Regions from separate parts of the Arthrobacter sp. Z5-13 genome, predicted to be linked through region 2. Evidence: riboswitches for the same ligand, from Rfam matches in the RefSeq annotation. Region 2 holds a riboswitch; each other region holds the start of a gene.
What was found. A riboswitch is a leader RNA that binds a small molecule or an ion and turns the genes downstream of it on or off. The one in region 2 is predicted to bind S-adenosylmethionine.
Positions count from the first base shown of each region.

Region 1: another riboswitch for S-adenosylmethionine. It lies ahead of metX (homoserine O-acetyltransferase MetX); the one in region 2 lies ahead of M1E02_RS01705 (DUF1737 domain-containing protein).
Region 3: another riboswitch for S-adenosylmethionine. It lies ahead of M1E02_RS07310 (aminotransferase class V-fold PLP-dependent enzyme); the one in region 2 lies ahead of M1E02_RS01705 (DUF1737 domain-containing protein).

Region 1 is NZ_CP096460.1:3,072,828-3,077,011, reverse strand. Features, by position in the region: gene M1E02_RS14510 (histidine phosphatase family protein) at 1-72, opposite strand, end outside; gene M1E02_RS14505 (CPBP family intramembrane glutamic endopeptidase) at 177-944, shown strand; gene M1E02_RS14500 (VOC family protein) at 1,083-1,721, opposite strand; SAM riboswitch class IV at 1,872-1,987, shown strand; gene metX (homoserine O-acetyltransferase MetX) at 2,000-3,178, shown strand; gene M1E02_RS14490 (MFS transporter) at 3,360-4,184, shown strand, end outside.
Region 2 is NZ_CP096460.1:376,460-380,643, forward strand. Features, by position in the region: gene M1E02_RS01695 (O-succinylhomoserine sulfhydrylase) at 99-1,307, opposite strand; gene M1E02_RS01700 (rhodanese-like domain-containing protein) at 1,308-1,718, opposite strand; gene M1E02_RS01705 (DUF1737 domain-containing protein) at 1,715-2,035, opposite strand; SAM riboswitch class IV at 2,048-2,161, opposite strand; gene M1E02_RS01710 (MarR family winged helix-turn-helix transcriptional regulator) at 2,443-3,000, shown strand; gene M1E02_RS01715 (aminodeoxychorismate lyase) at 3,035-3,976, opposite strand; gene cls (cardiolipin synthase) at 4,068-4,184, shown strand, end outside.
Region 3 is NZ_CP096460.1:1,549,816-1,553,999, reverse strand. Features, by position in the region: gene aroA (3-phosphoshikimate 1-carboxyvinyltransferase) at 1-114, shown strand, start outside; gene rsgA (ribosome small subunit-dependent GTPase A) at 98-1,213, shown strand; gene hisN (histidinol-phosphatase) at 1,292-2,104, shown strand; SAM riboswitch class IV at 2,267-2,380, shown strand; gene M1E02_RS07310 (aminotransferase class V-fold PLP-dependent enzyme) at 2,414-3,835, shown strand; gene M1E02_RS07305 (class I SAM-dependent methyltransferase) at 3,894-4,184, shown strand, end outside.

The sequences.
Region 1 (4,184 bases), 1.8 Mb from region 2:
GATGCGGTAATCGGGTACGCGGTTGTAAATCGAGGTATCGGCGTTGGCGGCCGACTGGCCATGCCGGATCATGATAATTTTCCCGGGCGCGCTCATAAGCCTCAAGCATAGGGGCAGGTGCGTCTTGTACCGGGCGGGTACAGGAAAGAACCAGCAAATGCATGCAAGATAGGAACATGCTGGTGCCATCCCGCCGTCGTCTGCGGATCGAAGTATTGATTGTCCTGGGCCTCTCCCTGGGCCAGTCCGCCGTCTACTCCGTAGTGCAGCTGCTGGACAAGATGAGCCAGGCACCCCTGGCCCAGGGCACGTCCACCCTCAACCGCTCCCAAAGTACGCGCGAATACTTTGACCTGACCTACCAGTTGCTGGATATCGCGTTTGCTCTGGTGCCGGTACTCCTGGTCTTCTATTTCCTCACCGAACAACGCCCGGAAGGCCATCGGGGGCAGTCCGCCTTCGGCAGGCTCGGCTTCGACCTGACCCGGCCGGGGAAAGACCTGCTGCAGGGAGTGGGACTCGCCGCCCTGATCGGCATCCCCTCGCTGGCGCTTTACGCTGTCGGCAGGCAACTCGGCATCACTACGGCCATCATCCCCAGCGCCCTTGACGACTACTGGTGGACTATTCCCGTGCTGATCCTCTCCGCCGTCCGGCACGGAATCGTCGAGGAAGTCATCGTGGTGGGCTATCTCCTCAACCGCCTCGGCAAATTCGGCTGGAGTGTGCCGCTGGCCATCTTCACCAGCGCCGTGCTCCGGGGAAGCTACCACCTGTACCAGGGCTTTGGCCCCTTCATCGGCAACGCTGTGATGGGCGCGGTGTTTGCGTGGCTTTACACCCGGACGCGCAGGGTAATGCCGCTGGTGATTGCCCACGCCCTGCTGGATATCGTTGCCTTCGTTGGCTTCAGCCTCTTCGGCAAGGCAATCGGGCTGGGATAAGGCTTAAAGGAATTCGGCCGCCATCAGCAGGTGACGTCATTGGCACCCGCTGTTGGCGGCCGAAGCGTTGTGGGCGAACTTTGCCCAAGGGTAAAGGGGAGCTCTCCAAAGAAAGAGATCCTCCCCGCAGTGGCGGGATCAGATGGTGACTGCTCCGGTGGGGGTTTCGAACGTGACGGACAGAATCCCCGGCGTTCCGTGCGGAGCCAGCCAGTTCACGGCAACGTCTTCAAGCGGCCTTTCCACGGGCTCGCCCAGCCATTCAGTGACCCGCTCGGCTGATCCGGCAATGGTGAGGCTGGACATCTTGACGTTGCTTGGGTACGCGTTGGACGGGTGAAGTGACGCGTCACCTTCCCACTTGAGCATGTACGGAACCTGGGGATCCGCGATGAGTCCCAGGATGCCGATTTGCTTCCATACGAGTTCGCGTCCGTCCGGGAATTTACGGTTGCCGTTCACGGCAGCGCGGCCAAGCCGCTCCTCGAACGGTCCAAGGTCGTCTACTTCGACGCACCAGCCCATCCAGCCGCCGCCAGCCGCCGAGCGGGCCCGGACGGCCTGCCCGAAGGGAGCTTTATCTGATGCCGGGTGGTCAAGGACCTCCACAACTTCAAGGTATTTGTGCCCGGCCAGCGGGATGATCATGTTTCGGGTTCCAAAGCGGGGATGTACCCCGCCCTTCACAGCTTCGACGCCCAAAGCGGACGAAATTCGTTCGGTGGTGGCCGCGAGGCCATCGTTTTCACAGGCGTAAGAGACGTGATCCATGCGCATAGCTTCATCTTGGCACTTTGTGATGAGCCTCTCAGCTTAGGGTAACCTAACTGCGCTATGATCCGCCCCGCCGTCGCCCTTTGTCCTCATGAGTCATATTGGTGTCACAATCTTCGCTATTACGGCTCGGTTCTTCGTAGACTTTGAAAAGGTCATGAGTGCCAGCAACAGCCCCGGCTTGCTGGCCGGCAACCCTCCTTCCGCGGTGGGGTGCCCCGGGTGAAGACCTGGCCTGTCGGTCAGCTGACGGCAGGCAAGCGCGTAGAAAAGGTCCTCTTATGACGATTGCCGTCAACCGCACCGGCATACCCGGAATCCAACTGCCGGGAGCATCTCTGCCCGCAACGCAACCCGTTGCACCTCCGGAGAGCGTTCCGGACGGAACCGTCCGGAACCTCACCATCGGCGGCCTCGAACTCGAAGCCGGGGGCCACCTTCCCGACGCCACGCTGGCCTACGAAACCTGGGGAACCCTCAACACTGATGGCTCCAATGCCGTCCTCATCCAGCATGCCCTGACCGGAAGCACCCACGTTACGCGCGGTGAGAGCGAGGAGGAGGGCTGGTGGGAGCAACTCGTGGGTCCGGGAGCCCCCGTTGACACAGATAAGTTCTTCGTGGTCTCCATCAACATCCTCGGTGGCTGTTACGGGTCCACGGGACCCTCCAGTCCGGCACCGGATGGCCGTCCCTGGGGCTCACGGTTCCCGTTGGTGACATTGCGGGACACCACAGCAGCGGAAGCGCGCCTTGCTGACGCCCTTGGCATAGGCAGTTGGTATGCAGTGCTGGGCGGCTCCCTGGGCGGTGCCCGGGCCCTTGAGTGGGCCGTGAGCCATCCGACACGGGTGCAGCGCTGCGCAGTGATCTCCATCGGCGCGCGCAGCACTGCAGAGCAGATCGCTTTCGCGCAGGCGCAGACTCTTGCCATCCGGCAGGACATCAACTTCAACGGCGGCGACTACTATGGGGGCCCGGAGCCTGAAGCCGGGCTCGCGTTGGCCCGCCGCATCGCCCACATCACCTACCGTTCAGCTGCTGAACTGGACACCAGATTCAGCCGGGACGCCCAGCATGGCGAAAGCCCGCTGAAGGCCGTGTCGCTGGGGGAGCGTGGCCGGTACCAGGTGGAGAGCTACCTGGACCACCAAGGCAGCAAGCTGGTGAAGCGTTTTGATGCGAACAGCTACATCGCCATCACGGAAGCTCTCATGAGTCACGACGTCAGCCGGGGGCGCGGTTCGCTGCGCAATGCCCTTGCCGGGGCAACCGCCGAGTTCTTTGTGGCCGCAGTGGATACGGACCGGCTGTACTTTCCTGCACAGTCCCACGAACTTGCCCAGGCGCTGCCGGGTGACGTCCCAGTCCACGTCATCGAGGCACCCATTGGCCATGACGGTTTCCTGACGGAGATCGGGCAGCTCAGCGAAGAGTTGCGTAGGAGCTTCTTCCCGTAAGGGTTTGCAGATCGTAGAGTCTTCTGCATTTTTGCAGAGCCTGTCTGCACTTTTCGCCGTTGAGCCTGCACGGATGTGAGGCCATACTCGATGAATCCGGCGGTTCGTGGTGCAGGTCACCAGCGTCCGTCTTCGAATGGTTCCACGTGGCGTCGACGTAGACGCTGAAGGAGTTCGCATCATGAGTACGGAAAACTCCGCCGCAAGGCGCGCAGAAGAAACTGATATCAAAGCTTCAGGGCTCAGGAAAGTTGTCACCGCCTCCATGGCCGGGACCGTGGTGGAGTGGTACGAGTTCTTCCTCTACGCTTCGGCCGCAACCCTCGTCTTCGGCAAGATGTTTTTTCCGAACTCGGGGACGGAGCTGGACGGCATCATCGCAGCCTTCGTCACCTACGCTGTCGGCTTCGTGGCACGTCCCATCGGCGGAATTGTCTTTGGCCACTTCGGCGACAAGTTCGGCCGGAAGCAGCTCCTGCAGCTGAGCATCATCCTGGTGGGCGTATCCACCTTCCTGATGGGCTGCCTTCCCACCTTCGGCGAAATCGGCTACTGGGCGCCGGCGCTGCTCGTCTTCCTTCGTTTCGTCCAGGGCTTCGCTGTGGGAGGGGAATGGGGAGGCGCCGTGCTTCTCGTTGCAGAGCACAGCCCCAGCGCTTCCCGTGGATTCTGGTCCAGCTGGCCCCAGGCAGCAGTGCCGGTCGGCAACCTGCTCGCCACCGGTGTGCTTTTCACCCTCTCGGCAGTGCTGTCGTCCGCCGACTTCCTGGGCTGGGGATGGCGCATAGCGTTCTGGCTGTCCGCGGTGATCGTCGTCGTCGGCTACTACATCCGCACGAAAGTCAGCGACGCCCCCATCTTCCTCGAGGCACGTAAGGAAGTGGCGGTGGAGAAAAAGGGCTATGGCGTGGCAGAAGTATTCCGCCGCTACCCTCGCGGAGTCTTTACGGCCATGGGCCTGCGCTTCGCCGAGAACATCCTGTATTACCTCGTGGTGACTTTCTCC
Region 2 (4,184 bases):
CAGGAACTGCAGTACCCGCGCCTGAAGGGCGCCGGGTTCTGATGCTGGGAAATAAACCAACACAAATGGCGGTCGGTACCGCCACAATATATACGACGTCAGACCTGCTTGAGCGCCTGCTCCAGGTCGCCGATGAGGTCATCCACGTCCTCCAGGCCCACGGAGAGCCGCACCACGCCGTCAGTGAGCCCGATGGCTGCCCGGCCTTCCGGGCCCATCGCCCGGTGGGTGGTGGTGGCCGGGTGGGTGATGAGGGACTTGGAATCGCCAAGGTTGTTGGAGATGTCGATGATTCCCAGGGCGTCAAGGAGGGCAAACGCGGCGTCCTTGGCGGTGCGCCCCGCCGAGGGGTTCAGCTCCAGGGTCAGCACCGTTCCTCCGGCCTTCATTTGCTTGGCTGCGAGTTCGTATTGCGGGTGCGACTTCAGCAGCGGGTACTTGACCCAGCTGACGCCCGGCTGCTGCTCAAGCCATTCGGCGAGGCGAAGCGCCGAAGCAGAGGAATGGTTGACGCGCAACGACATGGTTTCCAGGCCCTTGGTCAGCACCCAGGCATTGAAGGAGGACAGCGAAGGGCCGGTGTGCCGCATGAGCTGCTTCACGGGGCCGTCGATGAATTCCTTGGTCCCCATGATGGCGCCGCCCAACACCCTGCCCTGGCCGTCAATGTGCTTGGTGCCGGAGTAAACAATGACGTCGGCGCCGAGATCTCCACAACGCTGCAGCAGGGGGGTGGCAAAAACGTTGTCGACGACGACGGTTGCGCCGGCGGCGTGCGCCAGGTCGCTGACCGCCGCGATGTCCACGATTTCCTGCATGGGATTGGATGGTGATTCGAAGAAGACAGCGGTGGTGGGAACTGACAATGCCTCGCGCCACTGGTCCAAGTCCGGGCCGTCGATGAAGACGGTCTCCACGCCCCAGCGTGGCAGGATCTCGTTGAGGATCACAAAGCAGGAACCGAACAGCGAGCGGGCCGCGACCACCCTGTCACCGGCAGCCAGCAGTGCACCGAGGGCTGTGAAGACAGCGGACATACCGGACGCCGTCGCAAAGCAGGCTTCGGTGCCTTCCAAAAGCCGCAGGCGTTCCTGAAAGGTTGCCACGGACGGGTTGCCGTAGCGGGAGTAGACGAAGCGTTCGTCCTCCCCTGTGAAGGCGCGCTCGGCTGCGGCCGCGGATTCGTAAACAAAGCCGGAGTTCAGGAAAACCGGCTCAGCTGTCTCCTGGAAGTTGGTACGGTCGAGCCCGCCGCGAACAGCCTGGGTGTCAGGGCTCCAGCCGGCGGCGTCAGGGTTGAAGGTCACTTAGTTCTTTCCAAGGTTGGTGGGAAGGCCGCGGTTCTTCCAGCCGTTGACGGTGCGCTCGCCGTAGCGGTCGGGCTCGCCTTCAAACCCCTCCAGGACGTTGTACGAGGTGTAGCCGGCTTGGGTTGCGGCGATGGCTGCTGAGATGGAGCGTTGGCCCGACCGACAGAGGAAAATGAGCTCGACGTCGGAGTCCTCGGGCGCCTGCTGCTTGAGCTGGTCGATAAACTCGGTGTTCCTTACTCCGCCAGGGAACGACCAGGAAATGAACAGCGGATCGTTCTCCGTCGCCTTGGTTTCCGGGATACCGATGTGGGCCCATTCGCCCTCAGTCCGGACGTCCACCAGGATGGCGCCGGCTTCGAGTTTGGCCCAGGCATCCGTGGGAGTCAGATCTCCTGCGTAGCTCATGCGTGCCCCTCAAATGCACCTTCGGCGTCGTCAGCGGTTTCATCGGTTTCAAGCCGGTCAACAGCGGTGGCAACTGCGGCGTCGGCGCTGGCGATGGCCGTGGGGAGCACAAGGGCCTGCGCCACGATCACGTTGATGCCGTTGTAGGTGGCAGCCGGGCTTCCGTGCAGCACATAGCCTTCGGCCAACGCAGTGGAGATTCGCTCGCAGAAGCTCCGGTCATCCGGGCCGGTAATCAGGCGGTAGGCCAGTTTTTCTTCCGAAGCGGCCGCTTCGGCGCTGGGGGCCGGAATGGTTTGGGCAGGTGCGTCAGACACGAGGGTCTCCTTCTCTCACGCTTGCAGCTCGATGTGGTCGAATGCCGAGTATTCACCTGAGGCACCCCGCCGCGAAAGGAGGGTTGCCGACCGGTAAGTCAGGGCTTGGCACCGGTTCTCATTACTCCTCAAAAAAGTAACACTTACGACGGCGGCCTGCACCGCCGTCGTCGTCATGTTCCGTAACGGGTGGTCATGTCCACCGTTGCCATTCCGGTCCGCAAGAATTTTCCGCCTGGACGCAAGGGTTGCCCGGGGGCGGACGCAAAGAGTTGATAAGCATACTTGCCATAATGATAGTAAGCATGCTTATGGTAGAGCGTTGGACGTTTTTGCTGAGGAATGCCCTGAAGATGACGTCCAGGGCGCTGGAAGCAATGATCGCAACCAGGAGGAGAGCTGGACGGATGATTCGGAATCAGGACGCCAACACCTGGAGCACGCATCAGCTGCTGTCCATGGCTGCACGGCTCGTTGAACGGCGGCAGGACCGGGCCCTGGCAGCGTTAGGTCTCACTCATGCTGCAGTCATAGCCCTCCAGTGCCTCGATGGTGGTCCCCTGAATCAGGAACGGCTGGCAGCCCAAATAAAAGTCCAGAGCCAAAGCCTGGGCAAAGTGCTGGCGCGCCTTGAAGCCAGCGGCCTGGTGACGCGCTCCCGCAGCCCGGTGGACCGGCGCAGCATAGACGTGGCCATCACGGAAGCCGGGCGGAGGGCGCTGGAAGCCGCACGGCAGGCCGAACGGGATGCCCTGCCCCCAGGCATTTCCCGCCGCCGGTCGCTGCACGATGAGCTTGCCCGGGTAATCGATTTTTTTCCGGACCGGCCGGGTCCGATTCCGGAGATACGGACCGGACCGCAGGCCCTGGTCGAAGTGCGTCCCGAATCCCTTCCCGAGGCCCAGCAAGAGCAGGTTTCCGAGGAGTCCACGGAGCAGGATGAGCCCCCACGAGACCCGGTCTGACATCACCTCAAGACGCTCAAGTGGGCTTTGAAGCCTATTCAGTACCCGCGAAGAGTTCGCTGAGTTCTGCCGTCAGCTGCTTCCGAAGCGCCGGGGTCCCGATTTCCTTCCCGTCAATGTGGTTGACCGGTGCAAGGAGCCGGATGCTGGAAATGAGCCAGACGGCGTCGGCATCCAGCAGGTCCTGCGGTTCCAGCGGGCCGTAGCCCAGCTCCCAGCCAGCTGCCTTGGCAGCAGTGAAAAGAGCACCTTGGGAAGTGCCCGGCAGGATCCCGCTATCCAGTTGGGGAGTGATAAGCCGCTTGGCCGTACGACTGACGCCGCCCTCGTCGACCGTTTGAACATGGGCAAGCAGGACCGTTGAGGTGGGGCCCTCCAGGACCCGGCCGTCCGCGGACGTAAAAATCACGTCGTCAGCGCCCTGCTTATGGGCATACCTCAGGGCAGCCATGTTGACCGCATAGGACAGCGTCTTGGCTCCCAGGAGCAGCCACGGGGCGCGCTCGCCAGCCTCGCTGTCATAGCCGCGATCCAGCAGGATGACGTCAACGCCTGTTTCACGCTGACGCCGGCCGGTGGGAGGCACCGGTGAAGCCTGCACCCAGCAGGTGGGACCGGAGGAGCCTTCGACGCCGCGGGTGACCAGGAGCTTCAGCACCGCTTCGTCTTCCGCCGGGTCCGCAGCAGGATGCGTCGTGCGGTACTCCGCCAACGCAGTGCTGATGGCCAGCCGCCATGCCTCTTGAGCGGGGATGTGAAGGTCCAGGAGCCGGGCGGAACCATCGAGCCGGTCCAGGTGAGCCTGCAGCTTCCGCGGATGTCCGGCTACGGCAAGGAGGGATTCGAAGACGCCATCGCCGCGGGTGGCTCCCTGATCCGTGGCCATCAGTTGAGGCTGTGAGGCGTCGGCAATCCGGCCGCTGGGAAACTCGGGATCAAGGAACACCAGCACCGTGGCGGGAGCAGCAGAAGTCATGCCTCCAGCTTAGTGCGGGCTGCCGCGGGATAGGCTGGGCATTGCCCGCTCCGGAACAGGTCCGGCGGGCTGTGAACTATGGGGGTTCATTTTGCTCTGGCCGTTTCCGTTGGCTGGCACGTTGCCACCGTGGCTCATCTTGTTCCTGAGCCTGCTTGACCTGGTGATCCGCGTCCTGGCCGTTGGAATCATTCCCGGGAACCGCCGT
Region 3 (4,184 bases), 1.2 Mb from region 2:
CCTGAATTTCCACAGATGTGGACCGACATGCTGGCACAGGGACCCGACTCCGGTACCCGTCGTGGGCCACGGCACGCCCGGGAAGAGGCTTCCACCGGTGGCACGCAGCACTGATTCCTGGGATGAGTCCGATGTCCGGATCCGTCCGAGCAAGAAGGGCTCCCGCCCACGCACCAAGGACCGTCCCAGCCACGATGACGCCGTTACCGGCAGGATCATCACGGTAGACCGTGGCAGGTACACCGCCGTCGTGGGCGAAGACTCCGGAAACGAACGGATAGTGGTAGCCGCCCGTGCACGGGAGCTTCGCCGCTCCCCAGTGGTGGCTGGCGACTTCGTGTCGCTGGTGGGAGACGTTTCAGGAGAGCCTGACACGCTTGCGCGACTCGTCAGGATTCAAGACCGCAAAACACTGCTGCGCCGAAGCGCGGACGACACCGATCCTATTGAGCGCGCTGTAGTTGCCAATGCGGATCAGCTCGTCATCGTGGTTGCAGCCGCCAACCCGGAACCCCGTACGGGTTTCATCGATCGCGCACTCGTTGCAGCGTACGACGCCGGCATCGACCCCCTGCTGCTCGTCACCAAGGCGGACGTCAAGGATCCTGCAGAGCTGTTGGCCAACTACCGTCACCTGGATTTCCCCGTCATTATCAGTCGGACGGCTGACTCAGCGGCTTCAGGTATCGATGCCCGCTCGGATGATGGGCTGTCCGCCCGCCTGGACCGCGAAGCAGTCGCTCAGCTGCGCCATCACCTTGACGGCAAGGTCACCGTCATGCTTGGCCACTCGGGGGTTGGCAAGTCCACCATGGTGAATGCCCTCACCGGTGCCGAGCGGGCCACCGGAGGCGTCAATGCCGTGACGGGCCGCGGCCGCCACACGTCGTCGTCGGCCCTTGCCTTGAAAGTCACCGGCGCTCCGACGGGAAGCTGGATCATCGACACTCCCGGAATCCGCTCATTCGGCTTGGCGCACGTGGATCCGGACAGGATCCTGCACTCCTTCCCGGACCTTGAGCCCGGGACTGAGGCTTGTGAACGCGGCTGCAAGCACGACGCCACGGCCGTTAACTGCGGAGTGGATGCCTGGGTTGCCGCAGGGCATGCCGGCGCTTCCGGCGCCGCGCGGCTCGCTTCGCTGCGCCGCCTCCTCGGCACAGATCCGCGCATGGAAGCCCAGGAAACAAAGGAACTCGGGAGCGTCTCCTAGGGACCCGCTGCGGTCATATTGGCAGCGTTCCCACACGGCCTCCCGGCCTGAAGGCCGCCGAGACGGTAGTTTGGAACCATGACCCAACCCGCTTCGAGCTACAACGATGACCTGCGCCTAGCCCATGTCCTGGCCGACTCAGTGGACGACCAGACCATGAGCCGCTTTAAGGCGCTTGACCTACAGATCGAAACGAAGCCTGATCTGACACCGGTTACAGACGCTGACAAGGCGGCCGAGGAGTCCATCCGCGGGCAGCTGTCGCGCTCCCGCCCCCGTGACGCCGTCCTGGGTGAGGAGTTCGGAAGCTCAGGGCACGGTTCCCGCCGCTGGATCATCGATCCCATTGACGGAACCAAAAACTTCGTTCGAGGCGTGCCTGTCTGGGCCACCCTCATCGCCCTCGTGGATGAAGGCGAACCCGTGGTTGGACTGGTCAGTGCACCGGCTCTGGGCAAACGCTGGTGGGCGGCCAAAGGCGCGGGGGCATACATGGGCCGATCCCTCGCTGCGGCCACCAGACTGCGGGTCTCGAACGTTTCCGAACTGTCGGACGCTTCGTTGTCCTACTCCAGCCTTGGTGGCTGGAAAGAGCGTGGGAACCTCGATGAGTTCCTGGGATTGACCGAGGAGGTCTGGAGGACACGGGCTTACGGGGATTTCTGGTCCTATTGCCTGGTTGCAGAGGGTGCTGTGGACATAGCCTGCGAACCCGAACTGAATCTGTACGACATGGCGGCCCTTGTTCCCATCGTGACCGAAGCCGGCGGGCGGTTCACCTCACTGGAGGGCGCCGACGGTCCTTTCGGCGGCAATGCCCTGGCCACCAACTCGATCCTCCACTCCGAGGTGCTCAAGCGGCTCAATCCCGATCTGGACGACCTCTTGTAGGTTGAGCCATCTGACGAATTATTGACGGCGGAACATCCAGCTACGGGTGTTCCGCCGTCGCTTTGTTCGGCCAAACGGCCTTTTGTCTACCCGCCGTAACAATCGACTTAACATTGGGATCAACTTTTTCATGACTCCCCGAATGTCTTAAGCTCGATAGCAGGTCACGAGTGCCAGCGCTAAACCCCGGTTTGCTGGCCGGCAACCCTCCATTCGCGGTGGGGTGCCCCGGGTGACGACCAGGCCGGTCCGGAACGGACCCGGCAAGCGCGGATCCCTGCTAAGGGGTCCTGTCCCAGTGAGGTCCTCTTGACTACTGCCATTTACTCCCCCAACGCCGCCGCTGATGCCTCTTTTAACGAACCGCACGCCGGCCTCTCCGTTTCCCGACGACCGCTGGCAGCCGTTAGCGGTGCGGAAATCCAGGCGCCGCTCATCCAAGGCGGAAACATCCGCTACGCCAACCTCGACTATGGCGCGTCGGCTCCGGCACTCTCGGTTGTCTCCGCCTACCTGAATGAGATCCTGCCGTATTACGCGAGTGTTCACCGCGGTGCCGGCTACGCCTCACAGATCAGCACCTCCGTGTACGAGAATTCACGCAGCATCGTCCGCGAGTTCGTTGGCGGACGCTCCGACGATTCCGTGATTTTTACGCGCAACACCACCGATTCGCTGAATCTCCTGGCCGGTTGCCTTCCCGTAACTGCTGGACAGCACCTCGGTGAAGTGCTGTATCTCGACATCGAACACCACGCCAACCTTCTGCCGTGGCAGGGGGTCCCCCACCGCAGCGTCGTGGCAGAAAACACCCTCGCCGGTACCATCGCCAACCTCCGCGCGGAGCTGGAACAAGGTGACATCAGCCTGCTTGCCATCACTGGAGCCTCAAACGTCACCGGTGAAATCCTGCCCATTCGTGAACTGGCAGCGCTGGCACACGAATTCGGTGCCAGGATCGTCGTTGACGCAGCCCAGCTTGCTCCGCACCGCCGCATCAACATCGCAACGGACGACGTCGATTACCTCGCCTTTTCGGGTCACAAGCTCTACGCGCCGTTTGGTTCCGGCGTCCTGGTGGGCAGGCCGGACTGGCTCGACGCCGGTACACCGCACCTTGCAGGCGGCGGCGCGGTCCGCGAAGCCAGACTGGACAGTGTCAGCTGGACAACCGGCCCTGCACGCCATGAGGGCGGCTCCCCGAACGTGCTTGGCGCAGCGACGCTTGCCCGGGCCACCCAGGTCATTGCTGCTCTGGACCAGGACCTGTGGCACGCCCACGAGTCGGCCATCCGCTCCTTCCTGGTCGAAGGACTGCAGAAAATTGAAGGCGTCACCGTTCACCAGATCTTCAGTGACACCGAATCCGACACGGACACCATCGGGGTGGTCAACTTCTCAGTTGAGGGCTACGACGCAGGCCTTGTAGCCGCATACTTGTCCGCGGAGCACGGCGTGGGTCTCCGCGACGGCCGTTTCTGCGCCCATCCGCTCCTGAAGCGCCTGGGACTGCCCTCAGGATCGTTGCGGGCGAGCTTCGGCCTGGGCTCCCGTCTCGAGGATGCCCAGCGGCTGCTGGCGGGCATCGAGGAGCTGCGCCGTACGGGTCTCGGCTGGGATTATGTGGTGGACGCCGGACGCTGGGTGCCGGCAAATGACAGCCGCACGTACCCGGAATGGGCACCAAACACTCCGGGGACTGCCGGAGCCGCGCCCTGCACTGAAGACTGACCAGCGCTAAAGGGGTAAATTCTAGGGGTAACCAACAGCCGGCCAGAGGAGAGTACGCGTGGCGCGGGGAGGCCCCAAACTTCATCAGCAACGCCGCCGCGAACTGGGAATGGCTTTCCAGGACGGCGGCGAGCACTATGACCGCGTCCGCCCGGGTTACCCTCTGGACTCAGTGGATTGGCTTCTGCCCTCCACTGCTCATGATGTTGCCGACGTCGGAGCCGGAACCGGAAAGTACACCGCGCTGCTGGTCCAACGCGGGCTGCAGGTGACCGCCGTCGATCCTTCCCAGGACATGCTTGAACAGCTACAGAGGGCGATGCCCGCCGTGACGGCGGTTGAGGGCACT